2 regions of the Leucobacter aridicollis genome follow, and region 2 is predicted to be linked to the other one. Evidence: riboswitches for the same ligand, from Rfam matches in the RefSeq annotation. Region 2 holds a riboswitch; the other holds the start of a gene.
The links. Region 2 has a riboswitch for thiamine pyrophosphate ahead of KI794_RS05370 (thiamine ABC transporter substrate-binding protein). Riboswitches for the same ligand answer to the same signal wherever they lie in the genome.
Positions count from the first base shown of each region.

Region 1: linked by a shared signal. The riboswitch ahead of KI794_RS03815 (thiamine-binding protein) and the one ahead of KI794_RS05370 (thiamine ABC transporter substrate-binding protein) in region 2 are both predicted to bind thiamine pyrophosphate.

Region 1 covers NZ_CP075339.1:871,134-877,877, reverse strand. Annotated here, with positions in the region: gene KI794_RS03825 (ABC transporter substrate-binding protein) at 1-989, opposite strand, end outside; gene KI794_RS03820 (ABC transporter permease) at 992-1,765, opposite strand; gene KI794_RS03815 (thiamine-binding protein) at 1,779-2,075, opposite strand; TPP riboswitch at 2,069-2,176, opposite strand; gene KI794_RS03810 (TetR/AcrR family transcriptional regulator) at 2,244-2,837, opposite strand; gene KI794_RS03805 (DUF1304 domain-containing protein) at 2,953-3,342, shown strand; gene KI794_RS03800 (NADP-dependent oxidoreductase) at 3,381-4,397, shown strand; gene KI794_RS03795 (ornithine cyclodeaminase family protein) at 4,441-5,370, opposite strand; gene KI794_RS03790 (NAD(P)/FAD-dependent oxidoreductase) at 5,430-6,671, opposite strand; gene brnQ (branched-chain amino acid transport system II carrier protein) at 6,679-6,744, opposite strand, start outside.
Region 2 covers NZ_CP075339.1:1,186,489-1,193,232, reverse strand. Annotated here, with positions in the region: gene KI794_RS05390 (SDR family NAD(P)-dependent oxidoreductase) at 1-444, shown strand, start outside; gene KI794_RS05385 (hypothetical protein) at 574-1,218, opposite strand; gene KI794_RS05380 (ABC transporter ATP-binding protein) at 1,215-1,889, opposite strand; gene KI794_RS05375 (ABC transporter permease) at 1,886-3,562, opposite strand; gene KI794_RS05370 (thiamine ABC transporter substrate-binding protein) at 3,594-4,697, opposite strand; TPP riboswitch at 4,695-4,804, opposite strand; gene KI794_RS05365 (cell division protein PerM) at 4,811-6,697, opposite strand; gene KI794_RS05360 (hypothetical protein) at 6,731-6,744, opposite strand, start outside.

The DNA.
Region 1 (6,744 bases), 320 kb from region 2:
ACCGCCTCGTCCATTTCGCCGAAGCGTCCCTGCGCCGTGAACCGGGGCGCGTAGTACGAGACAGCCCGCTCGACGAGGGCGGCGTCGAGCTCGGGCGCCGCGGCGAGGAGCGCCTGCGCTCCCGCCGCCGGATCGGCAACAACCTCGTCGTAGCCGCGACTCGTGGCTGCAAGAAATGCCTGCGTAGTCTCTGGATCCTGTGCCATGTTCGCCGAATTTCCGACGATCACTGGCGTGTACCAGTTTGGAATGCAGTCGTCGTGCGCTGCCATTGGAAGGACGACAACGTCGTCGGTCTCGGCCTGTGCCCGGAGCGCGTCCCAGCCTCCGAACACCCACGTCACATCGAACTTGCCCTGTTCGAGCCCCGCGAGGTAGTCGACGTTGCCGATCTCGATGAACTCCACGTCGGCGGGGTTGCCGCCGCCGCATGTCGTGAGCGCCGACATGATCTCGGTCTCGAGCGCTCCCCCGTAGCCGCCATAGGTGAGGCCCGCGAGCGAGCCGGGGTCGTCGGAGAAGCCGGAGCTCTTCACGCCCATGAGCACCGAGTCGTTCACTGGCAGGAGCGTCGCGACCGCCTCAAGATCCATTCCTGCGGCGCGGGCGGGCAGCAGCGACTCGGCCTGCGAGATTCCAAATTCGGCACGACCTTCCGCCACCGAGGCCGCGGCCCCGATGCCGTCGCCGGGTTCGAGAATCTCGACGTCGAGCCCTGCCTTCTCGTACAGCCCGTGTTCCTTGGCGTAGTAGAACCCTGCGTGGTGAGCGTTCGGCGTCCAGTTCAACATGAGAGTGACGGGCGTGAGCTCTGTCCCGGAGCCCAGCGACTGAGCCCCGTCTGCGGGTGCGCCGGTGCCAGGCGCTGCGGCCGAGCATCCGACCAAGGCGAGCGCGGCAGCAGCTGCGCCGGCGAGCGCGGCGGCGGCGAGGCCCGAACGGCGGGCACGGCCCGCAGGTGTGAGTGTGGTCTGGGAGGGAGCGGCCATGGCTAGACGCCCTTTCTGTTGAGTGTGGATCGGAACCGCGACAGCACGGTGTCTCCGATCAGGGATGCGAGCCAGAACAGCAGCACGCCGAGCACGGCGATGACGCCGACAGCGGCGAACAGCTGGTCCATCCTGTAGCTCGCTTGTGAACGTTGCAGGTAGACGCCGAGCCCGACGGACGAGCCCATCCACTCGGCGATGATTGCGCTAAACACGACGTAGCTCGCGGCGACCTTGGCTCCGGCGACAATCGCGGGCACCGCCCCCGGCAGCCGTACGCGACGCAGTACGGTGAGCGGTGACGCCCCCATCGATTGCAGCAGATCGACGAGGTACCTGTCGGCGTCGCGCATCGCGGCGCTCGCGCTGATCGCGATCGGGAAGAACGCCCCAAGCGCCACTACAAGGACCTTCGGGAGCGCCCCGAACCCCATCGCAGAGATCAGGATCGGCGCGAGCACCACCGGAGGAATCGCCTGACTCGCGATGAGCAGCGGTTCCGCCGCCCGCCGTAGCGTGGCAGACAGCCCGAGCAGGATCCCGATCGCGACGCCGCCGAGCGCCCCGAGCGCGAACCCGAGAAGCGCGATCCTATGCGTCGCCGCCAGGTGCGAGCTGAGCAGCTCCCTGTCGCCCCAGCCCGCCGCCCAAACGCTCATGGGCGACGGAATGAGATACGCAGGAGCGTCGGTGAGGCGCACGAGCAGACCCCACGCGAGCACCAGGCCTACGACGGCGAGGAGCGCGGGAAGGATCTGCCGCGTGAGAGTTCTCACGGCGGCCAGCGCGCTAGTGCGTGATGCGGGCGGCGAGCTCGGTCATCGATGCCTCGATGACGTCGTCTTTTGCCTCGAGGATGCGAAAGTGCGTCATGACGCGATCCGCACCAGCCTGAAGCGTCGCATCGTGCAGCTCGCGCATGAGCGGCCAGAGGCGCTCCGCAGGACCCTGAACTGTCGTGCCGAGCGCGCCGACCTCGTACTCGAGACCGCTCTGCTCGATGACGCGAATCGCGCCCTCGACGCAGCTGTATCGACCGTTTTCGTCTCCCATTGGTGTGGGCGACACGTGAACATGGATCAACATGGTGACCGCTTCCCTCCGCTCGTGTTAACGAGATCAGGTTCCTGGGGTGGTCCGCCTCGCTCGGCAGATCTCAGCCCGTTCGGGCCCCCCCAGCGGATGTGTACTGGAACCCTCAGCATAGCGACGAACGTATGCCTCGGGTCAAGGCCGGAGTGTCGCGGGCGGCCGTTAGCCCTGAACCGCGCGTTCTTCGATGAGAGCGAGCGCGGCGTCGAGACTTCCGACCGCAGCCTCGGGCGTGACTCGCACGAGCGCAACGGCTGCGATTACGAGGCCCGCGCACGCGGCGGTCAGCACATCTGCCTGCGCATTCGCCAGAGATGGGAACCGCGCTGCGACGCCGTTTGCGAAGGCCGCACTCAGCTCGGCCCTGTACGCGGCGATGACGCTCGCGACAGCCGCGTCTTGTGAGATCGGTGCGCCCGCGGCATTCACGAGGAGGCAACCGCTCGTCGCTGCGGTCGTACCCGTTCGCAGGAGCGCCGCGCGGAGCCCCGTGAGGTAGTTCTCGAGCGCGTCGGCTTCGACCTCGGCGGCGACGAGCGGAGCGAGCCGTGGGCGAATCACCTCGTTCAAGTAGCTCTCGATCACTGCCTCGAACAGGCCATGCTTCGACCCGAACGCGTGATAGATGCTCGATCGCTTCAAGCCCGTCGCCGTTTCAAGTGCTGGGAGGGAGCTTGCCTCGTAGCCGTTCACCCAAAACACCTCACGGGCGGCCCGCACGACCTCCGCGGTGTCGAACTGCTGCGTGCGCCCCATGCCGTCTCCTCAGAATGATTGCGTGATCGACCCTCTCGTTATAGTGTACTGATCGATACAGTATTTCGCGAACGCCGGCTGCCGCCGACGCGCAGTTAGAGAAACGAGTCACATCATGGTGATCGCCGGCCTTGTGCTCACCGGAGCCGCAGCACTCATTCACGTGTTCATCTTCTACCTCGAATCCATCGCCTGGACGAGCGAGCGAGCCCGCAAGACCTTCGGCACCGGCACTGTCGAAGAGGCGAAGGCGCAGCATGCCCTCGCGTTCAACCAGGGGTTCTACAACCTATTTCTCGCGGTGGCCGTCGCGCTCGGCATCGTATTCATCGCCGCCGGGAACCTGCCCGTTGGGGCGACCCTTGTCTTCACTGGAGCGGGCTCCATGGTCGCGGCGAGCCTCGTCCTCGCAATCTCCACGCCCGACAAGCTCGGCGCCGCGCTGAAGCAGGGCACCGTACCTGCGCTTGGAATCATCGCGCTCACGATCGGGCTACTCAGCTAGCTCGACTACCCCGGCTTTCCCACACACAAGGAGCACATATGAGCAACGCAACAAGCACCCAGATCCGCCTCGCCCGCCGCCCGGTCGGCTGGCCGGTCCACGAAGACTTCGAGACCGCGACCGTCGAATACGGCGACCCCGCGCCCGGCGAGGTGCGGGTGCGCAACGAGTTCGTCTCAGTCGACCCCTACATGCGCGGCCGCATGAGCGACGCACGCAGCTACGTCGCACCCTACGAGCTCGGCGCGGTGATCGCTGGCGGTGCCGTCGGCAGGGTCATCGCTTCGGCGAACGAGGAGCTCCCAGTCGGCACAGCTGTGCTACACCAGCACGGCTGGACAGACGTCGTTCAAGCCGACGGCGCGAAGTTCAGGGCGCTCCCCGAGATCGCCGGGGTGCCGCTCTCGGTCCACCTGCACATGCTCGGCATGACCGGACTCACCGCGTACGTCGGGCTCACAACCATCGCTGGCCTCCGTGAGGGCGACACCGTCTTCATCTCTGGCGCAGCCGGCGCGGTCGGCACCGCCGCAGGCCAGATCGCGAAACTACTCGGCGCCGGCAGGGTCATCGGGTCAGCCGGCTCCCCCGAAAAGGTGGCGCTCTTGACCGAGAAGTACGGCTACGACGCGGCGTTCAACTACAAGGATGGTCCGGTTCGCAAGCAGCTTGCAGCTGCGGCGCCCGACGGGGTCGACGTGTTCTTCGACAACGTCGGCGGCGACCACCTCGAGGCCGCCCTCGCGGCGATGAACGACGGCGGCAGGTTGGCGCTGTGCGGGGCGATCGCGGCCTACAACGCAACAGAACGCCCATCCGGCCCGTCGAACATGGCAAACATGATCACGCGGGCACTCACCATGCAGGGCTTCACGGTAGGGGCGCACTGGGACAAACTCCCCGAGTTCTCCAAGCGCATGTCCGCCTGGTTCGGCGAGGGCAAGATCGCCTACGACGAGACGGTTGTCGACGGCATCGAGAACACCATCGACGCGTTCATCGCGATGATGCAGGGAGCAAACACAGGCAAGATGCTCGTTCGCGTGGGGGCGTAGAGACTGGGCGCTGGCCCCGGCTTGACCGGGCCAGCGCCACCTGTCAGACCGGCGGGGTCAAGCCCGACGCCACGGCCAAGTCTTGCCACGACATTCCGGTACCCTTGAACACGTTCGGGCGGCCTGGGTCGCGCACGACCTCGCCGCGAACAAGGCCCGCGAGAGGCTGCATCGAGTCGACGTCGAGGTGCCCCTCGGCAGCTGCCATGATGACATCGCCGGCCTCACGGAGCGCGGTCGCCTGATCCTCAACGACGACGAGCGCGCGACCCATGAGCTCCCCCGGGATCTCTCGCCTGTCTGGCTCGTGCGAGCCCATCGCAGCCACGCAGGCCCCGTCTTGTACGAGTGCCCCATCGAACACCGGATCCTTCGCGGAGGTGGCGCAGAGCACGATGTCTGCGTTCGCGACGTCGGCGGCGGCGCCGAGGCTGGCCTCGATCCCGAGCTCGGCGAGCTTCGCAAGCGCTGGGGCCGTGCGCTCGGGGTTGCGGCCCACCAGTCGAATGTCGGTGAGATCCCGAATTCGAGAGAACGCGACAACGTGGTCGATCGCCTGCGGCCCACTGCCGAACACGACGAGCCGCTCGGCGTCGGGCGCCGCCAGTCGATCGACTGCGACAGCGGTTGTCGCCGGGGTGCGGAGCACGGTGAGCGCCGACCCGTCGACAAGCAGCTGGGGCGTGAGCGTTTCTGCGTCCATGAGCAGGTAGAGCGCCTGGATGCGAGGCTTCCCCTTCGCCGGATTATCCGGCGAGACCGACGCGATCTTCACACCGACAGACTGCCCGAGGCTCGACGGCATGAGCAGTAGGTGCCCGGCGCCCGCGTCAACCGACTGCCTCGCCGGGTCGGCTGCGGGGTCGAAGCCATCCATGAGCGCCCGCTCGATGAGGCCGCGAGCGGTATCTGGATCGATCTGGGCGCGCACATCCGCGGCTGAGAGGAACGGCAGTCCGGTCGGGGCAATCATGAGGTTCTCCTTGCTGGCTGGGTACTGGAAACGAACGACGGGGGGGCAGCGCCGCGAGACTAGAAGCGGCTCGCGGAGACGCCCCGCAACAGCTCGGGTACCGGGCCGCCGCCCACCAGGTCGGTGATCAGCTTGCCCGTCGTTGGCGCGAGGCTGATGCCAAGCATCACGTGCCCGGTCGCGACGAGCACGTTCGGGTGCTTCGCAAGCGCCCCGATAATCGGGAGGCCGTCTGGCGTCGTCGGGCGCAGGCCGGTCCACGGCTCAGGGGCGCTGTCAATGTCGGGCCAGCCTTCGAAATATCCGCTCACACCGGTGAGGATACCGCCGGCGCGACGCCGCTTGATCGACTCGTCGACGCCTGTGAAGCCCATCGTGCCAGCAAGTCGCACTTTTGTGTCGAGAGGCGTGATCGCCACCTTCGCCTCGGCGAGGTAGATCGGCTTTGTTGGACCACCTGGCGTGACCGGGAAGTCGTAGCCGTAGCCCTTGCCCGACTGCAGGTGCACCCGCTCGCCAATGCCACGGAGCACCTCGTTCGTCCACGCACCGGCGGCCACAACCACCTTGTCGGCGCGGAGGGTCTCTGCGCCGACACGCACCGCGACGGCTCCCCCGTGCGCAGACTCGAGAGTCGCGGGCGCTCCGAGGCGCAGCTCGACGCCCTCTCGCTCGCACGCAGCCGCGAGGCCGCGCACGAACGAGCCCGGGTCGACAGAGCGGTCGCCTCTCGACTCGATGCCTGCGACGACTCGATCCGAGAGCACTGGCTTGTGGGCTTTCAGGTCAGCCTCGCTCATGTGGTTCCACGAGAACCCGGGAAGCTTGCCGTCGAGCAGTTCGAGCTCGGTGACTCGCCCCTCGACCTTGTGGCCGTCGGTGAAGAGCATCGACAACGGCTGCTCGTGCTGCTCGAACTCGACGCCATCAGCCGCGAGCTCGTCGAAGTCTGACAGCGCCGTCGCGCTGAGCGCGGCGAGCACCGCCGATCCCTCACGGAAGCGCGTGTCGGTGCAACTGCGCAGCATCCGCAGCATGAACCCGATGAAGCTCGGCTTGAGCGACGGCGTCACGTACAGCGGACTATCTGGCTGCACCATCCACTTCATGGCCTGCAGCATCATGCCGGGCGCGGGAACGGGTGTCGACATGCTCGGAATCAGCCAACCAGCGTTGTGTCCAGAGGCCTTCGCCGCAAGCGGCGCCTTGTCGACAACTGTCACCTCGTGGCCTGCCCTGCGGAGATAGTACGCGGATGCAAGGCCGACAGCGCCGGCTCCGATCACGATGACACGGGTCATGCGGGTGTTACGCCTTTCGTGAGGAGGCACGCGCCTCAGACTTGTGGGTGACGGGTTCGTCGATCACCGGGAT
Region 2 (6,744 bases):
GAGCCCGAGTGGGACACGACAATGGCAGTGAACCTCGAAGCTCCTTTCGTACTCGGCCAGCGGCTCGCCCCGGCGATGCTTCAACGCGGCTACGGCCGCTTCATCCACATCAGCTCGCAGCAGGCACACAGACCATTCGCCTCAAGCGGTGCGTACGGGGTGTCCAAGGCGGCCGTAGAGGGGCTCGCACGGTCGCAGGCCGAGGCGTGGTCGGCGGGCGGAGTGACCGCGAACTCGCTCATCCCAGGGTTTGTGCAAACCCCGCTGAACACCAGGCTGAGCTCGGACCCGGAGGTCGTCGCGGCACTTGCCGCTCGCACGCTTGTCGGGCGCAACGGACTTCCCGAGGACTTCGCTGGCGCGGCAGTCTTCCTCGCGAGTCCCGCCGCCGCGTACATCACAGGCCAGTCGCTCGCAGTCGACGGCGGCTTCTCCGTGCACTAGTTTGCCGGGGGTGGTCCGTCCTATCACCTGGGATCTGCAGTTCATATGCCTGCGTCTCACGGTTGCGCAATACCAACTGCCGATCCCAGGGATACGAGCTGTGGCCGATCCCAAGTTACGACGGGACGCTCAACCTGCCACGTGGAGCACTTCGTGTGCCCGGGCCACGGGCTGTGTGATCGCGAAGTGCCGCACTTCTTGCTCAGCCCAGCGCTCCCAATGCGGAATAAAGGTCTCACCGTCGCGGGCAAGCGCACGTTCCCGTCGCAGCGTTGCCGGGCACTCCACCCACACCGCGTACGCAGAGCCAAGTGAACGGGCGGCAGCGAGGGCCCGCGCGCTGATAGAGCCGCACCCTTCGACGATGAGAGGCGCAGACCTGTCGAACTCGACTTCGGGTGTGAAGCTCTTCGCGTACCAGTCATAGCGGCGGTAAGCGCCCGACAGCAGGAGCGCCGGGACCGCGGCGCTGCCCGCGGCAAGCCCATCCCATCCAGGGTAGAGCTCGTCCATGCCGACGATGTGCGGGCGCTCCCATCCGTTTGCCTCGCGTGCGCTGGCGAGGGACTCGGCGAGTGAGGTCTTACCCGATCCTGATCTGCCGTCGATGAACAGCACCCGTGGCCAGCCAGATGGGTCGCCATTCTGACCCGTCGCAGGGAGCCGGCCAGCGCCCAGCCGGCCCTCAAGCCGCGCAGCGAGCGCATCCGGCCCGCCGCAGGCAAAAGGTTCCGCGCCCGCGCCAATCGCGGGAACGGTGAGTTGACCGCTCACCCCGCGACCCGCCCGTCGCTCATCCGCAGAACCCTGTCGGCAATGGTCTCGGCCTCGCTCTCGTCGTGGGTGACGAGAATCGCTGTGGTCGCCGTCTTGCGCAGCAGATCGGCGAGATCGACGGCGAGCCTGTCGCGCAGCTCGCGGTCGAGCGCGGAGAGCGGCTCGTCGAGCAGCAGCAGTCGCGGGCTCGGCGCGAGCGCGCGTGCGAGGGCGACGCGCTGGCGCTGACCGCCGGAGAGCTCGGTGACTGGGCGGTTCGTGAAGCCCCCGAGCCCAACGAGTTCGAGAAGCTCAGCGACTCGTGCGTCGCGATCCGCACGCGGCCAACGCTTCACCCGCAGGCCGTACGCGATGTTCTCCCCGACCGAGCGGTGAGTGAAGAGCTGGCCGTCTTGAAACACAAGCCCGAACTCGCGGCGGTGCGGGGGGACACCGACGAGATCCTCTCCCGCCCAACTGACGACGCCTGACGTCAGCGGCTCGAGCCCGGCGATAGCCCGCAACAGCGTCGACTTCCCGCAGCCAGAGGGGCCGAGCAGGGCGACGACGTCGCCGCGTGGAACGCCGAAGGTCGCGTCGCGCACGACGACCTCGTCACGGCGGTATGCGACGCTGACGTCTGCGACGTTCAGCCCGCTCACGACCCCAGTGCGTGCCTGTGCTGTCACCAGCTTCCCCCTACTCCGCTGTCTACCCGCCAGCGTTCAGCTACGACCATAATGCCCGCTGCAATCGCCCCAAGCACCACTGAAGCGGCGAGCGCCATTCCGTAGCTCGCGGGGTCTGGGCTGCCGACGAGTGCCGCGATCGCGACTGGCAGCGTCTGCGCGTCGGGGCGCACGAGAAATGCTGTCGCCCCGAACTCCCCGAGCGACACGGCGAACGCGAATCCGAGCGCGAGGCCAGCCGACCGACCGAGCAGCGCGAAATCAATCGTGCGCAAGACGCGCAACGGTGAGGCCCCGAGCATCATTGCGGCCTCTCGGGTACGTGGATCAATCGACCTGAGTACGGGCGTGAGCGTGCGCACCACAAGCGGCAACGCGACGAGCGCCTGCGCGATCGGGATAAGCACGACTGAGGTGCGCAGGTCGAATCCAATTCCGAGCGGCTTGTGCATCGTGAGCAGCAGCCCGAACCCAAGTGTCACCGCAGAGATCCCGAGGGGAAGCATGATCGCTGCGTCGTAGACGGCGATGCCCCGGCGCAGCGCCGCTGAGCGAGGCCGTCGCGACACGATCAGCGAGACAAGCATCCCGAGCGTCACCGCGATGAGGGTCGCGACGCACGCGATCCCGAACGAGAGCAGCGCCGCGTCGACGACTGACCCGTGCAATGGCGAGCGCTCAGGCGGGTCGAAGAGTGCTCGATAGTTCGCGAACGAGATCCCGACACCCCGCGGCCCCTGGAGCGACCGCCACACGAGCGCGCCGATCGGCAGCACGTGCAGCAGCAGCACTGTGACGCCGAACACCGCCAGAACTGGTGCGTCCGTTCTGCGCGGTGCACGCACCTCGACGCGAACCTCCTGGGCGCGTTCGTTTCGGCTCCGCAGCAGCGCCGAGACGATGAGCGCGAGCGCTACAATCGCGAACTGCACAAGCGACAGCACGGCCGCTGAGCGCAGATCGAGAAACTGCACCGTGAGCCTGTATACCTCGGTCTCGATGTTCGCGAACTCGCGCCCGCCAAGAATCAGCACGACGCCAAACGAGGTCGCGCAGAACAGGAACACGAGCGCCCCGGCAGATGCGAGCGCCGGGCCGAGCGCGGGCAGCGTGACCGTACAGAACACCCTCACCGGGCCTGCCCCGAGCGTGCGCGCTGCCTGCCCCTGGCGGGAGTCCAGCTGCGCCCAGTAGCCCCCGACTGTGCGCGCCACGACGGTGACGTTGAAGAATGCGAGCGCGAGCACGACGACCACGAGCGACCTGTCGAGGCCAAGCCAGTACAGGGCTCCCCCGGGCCCGAACAGTGCGGTGAACGCGACGCCGACGACGACGGCAGGCAGCACAAACGGCACTGTGAGTAGCGCCCTGAGCACCGCGCGCCCGCGGAACTCAAGGCGGTAGAGCACGTAGGCCGCGGGGACGCCGAGCAGGATCGCGACGACAGTCGCGAGGCTCGCCTGCACGAGCGTGTTCTGCAGCACCCGCCAGCTGCGTTCGAGCCCGAGCACCTCCGGGATGCCGCCGAGGTCGAGCTGCCCGCCGCTCGTGAGACCCGTCGCGACGAGCGCGATGACAGGCCAGAGGAAGAAGACCCCGACGAAGAGCACAGGAATCGCCGCTGCGAACCCCCAAGCGAGGGGCCCGAGCGGGCGACGTGAGCGTGCACGCACCGCGACTTCCTCTGACCTGTATCGTGCTCTGTTAGAGCCCGACGGCGTCGCCGAGCGTCCGCAGCCAACCGTCGAGGCCCGCCTGGATCTCGGCTGCTGGCAGGTCGTGTGTCTGGCCCGACTCTGGCAGCGGCGCGAACTTCGCCCAGCTTGCGGGCAGCTCCACGTCTTCGTCGACAGGGTACATGTACATGTTGTCGGCGATGCCTGACTGGAACTCCTCAGAGAGCAGGTACTCAACGACGGCGCGCGCTCCGTCTGGGTTCTCGCTGCCCTTGAGCACGCCAGCGTATTCGACTTGCTGCGAGCAGGTGTCGAGCAGCGCCCGCGTATTCGATGCGCTCTCGACGTCGTTCACAGTGAACGCTGGCGACGTCGAGTAGGAGACGACGATCGGCCTGGTGCCTGTCTCGCTCACGCCGGTAAACTCCGTGTTGTAGGCCTCGGTCCAGCCCTGCACGGTGCGGGCGCCGTTCGCTTCGAGGCGCTTCCAGTAGTCAACGAAGCCGTCCTCGCCGAACGCTGCAATCGTCGCGATCATGAACGAAGCGCCCGTGCTTGATGCCGTGGGATCGAGCAGCACGGTGAGGTCCTTGTAGGCGGGATCCGCGAGGTCGTCGAGCGTCTCCGGCTCTGCGATACCCTTCTCCGCGAACCACGCGGTGTCGATGTTTACGCATGTCGCCCCGCGGTCGACCGGCACGAGCGGCACGCTGCCCGATTCCGCACTTTCGGCATCGAGCTCGGTGGCGAGCAGGAGGCCGTCGCCCTTCAAGAGACTTGCCGGAACCGGCAGCGCTACGTCGTTCTCGATCAGGCGGGAGGCGAGCGTATTGTCGACGCCAAAAAACGCGTCAGCAATCGGCGCCCCCTTTGTGAGCACAAGCTTGTTCGCGAGTTGGCCGCCGTCGCCAGCAGTGAGAACTTCGACGTCGTAGCCTGTCGCCGCGCTCGCGAGCTGTGAGAACTCGTCGCCGTCGACGAAGCTGTCATGGACGACGAGCGTGACCTTCGCCGAGTCGCCGTCTTCAGCGCTCGAATCCTGGCCCCCAGCGCAGCCAGTGAGGGCGAGCATGGCGGCGAGTGGGAGCGCGATAAGCGCAGCCGATGTGTAAGAGCGTGCACGTGTACGCATAACGAGAAGAGTCCTTCCTCCGCTGGCATGAACCAGATCAGGTTGAACGGTCGGAGCACGCGTGCTCCCTCTCAGCCCCGCGCGCCGGGACTCCCGTGGATTGCTCCCTCAGCCTAGCCCTTACGGCCGGGCCAGCGCCAGCCGGCCCGCTTCTCGTCGCCACCGCGGTCTGCGTCGAGATCGACGTTGTCCCAAGAGTAAGCCTCGACGAGGGCTTCCTCGTCGATTTGAGCGTCGACGGCTTCGCTCGCGGTCGCCTCCTTTGCGGGATGTGCGGTAACGGCTTCGACAGGTCCCGTCGCCGCGTGCTGATCGAAGAGCTCGGCGTCTGGTTGGGGGACGTCCACGCTACCCGGATCCGCGTCCGCTGAATCCACTCCCGCTGGATCGGCGTCGCGCGTATGCCCCCATGCCCGGTCGCTAGCCGGCGCCCAGGCGCTGTCGCCCGGCATGCCTGGCGTACCCTTGAGGTCGGGCAGGATGTCGGTGTCACCATCGACATCGACATCGAACTCAAGCGGCTCGGTGAGTTGATCGTCGACGCGGCTCCCCGCCGAGGCTCGCGCGTGCGGGACGAGTGGCGACACTGGCGCGAGCCGTTGCTCGTCCTCGACGGGATCTTCTTCTGACGCCGTCCTGGCAGGAGCCTGGCGCACTGTCGCTGGGTCGGGCTCTCCGCCGAGTGCAATCCCTCGATCAGGGTCGGCAGCGGCCCCGTCGTCCCCAAGTCCGAGACGCGCGGCGACCTCGCCTGGCCCTGCGACGACCCGCCGGGCGATATCGGCGCGCGCCGCGAGCGCACCAAGTAGGCAGCCAACCCCGAGCTCCGCGGCGGCAAGGCCCGCGGCCCGCCAGACGTCGGGTCCAACGTCTGCGAGCCGCCCCGGCCCGAGAGCGCCGGTCGCCGTCCAGTTGAGCAATGCGATGGTGAGCCCTGCGACGATCACGGCCCCTGCGATCTGAGCGCCCAAGCGTGCCATGGACTGGCGGCGCGCCACGTCGCCGAGCCCGATCCCAACTGCAAGCCCGAGGAGCACGAGGAGAAGCGGAGCGAGCACCGCGACGCTCCCCCACCCGTCAGGGATCGCAGCGAGCACCGGAATGCCTGGCATCGGGCCGAGCAGTTGCCCGAAGGGCGAAGCCGAGCTGCCGATACCGACGGCGAAGCCGGAGCCTGTCAGCCACGCACCGCTCCAGATCACGAACACGGGCAGCAGCGCGAGCTGCAGGAGAAACATCAGGATCGTGCCGGCCAGGTCAAGCTGCAGCGCCTCTGACGCGCCGATCACCAGCGCGAAACGGCCGAGCAGCGAAAACGTGAATCCGAGCGCGGCGATCCCGATGTATGCCGCGACAAGCGCTGAGGCGAGCCTCAAGGCCTGCCCCGCCACACGGGGAACGACAGCAGGCCGCGGGATCCGAAGTCGCCCGAGCCCAGCTTCGATCCCGCTGACCGCCGCGATCCACCAGGGGTGTTCGTCGCGCGCTGCCCGGGTGAGGTAGGCAACCCCAGACGGTGTGCCGTAGACGATTGCTGCGCACCCAGCGGCGGCCGCCCAGCCCAGACCGACCGCCACCTCGCCTCCCGGAGCAACCGCGGAGGCGACGACCGCTGCGACAGCGCCAAACCCGAGTGCGCCGCCGAGCACGCCAACTCCGCCAGCGCCGCCACGAGCACCGAACCGCCAGCCCGCACGCGCTGCGAAGACAACCGTTGCGAGAGTGAGCCCGAGCGGCGCGAGTGACACCGAGAACGTCAGCGCCTCAGGGGCGAACCCGAGCACCTGCATGGCTTCGGCCGAGATCTCGGCGGTGAGTGGCACGAAGTGAGCGAGCAGCCACGCTGCGCCAGCTCCGCCGAACACCGCGCTCGGTTCGGCGGCAAGGCCGAAGCCGAGCCACCACACGAGGAACGCGTAGGCAGCGACCGCGAGCAGCGACGCCAGCGCGACCGCGACGGCCTCAATCGTTGCGACAACCCCGGTCAGTATTGCTCTCATCGTCCGAAAGTCTACCCGGCGACACGCACACGGCTACCAGGCTGCAG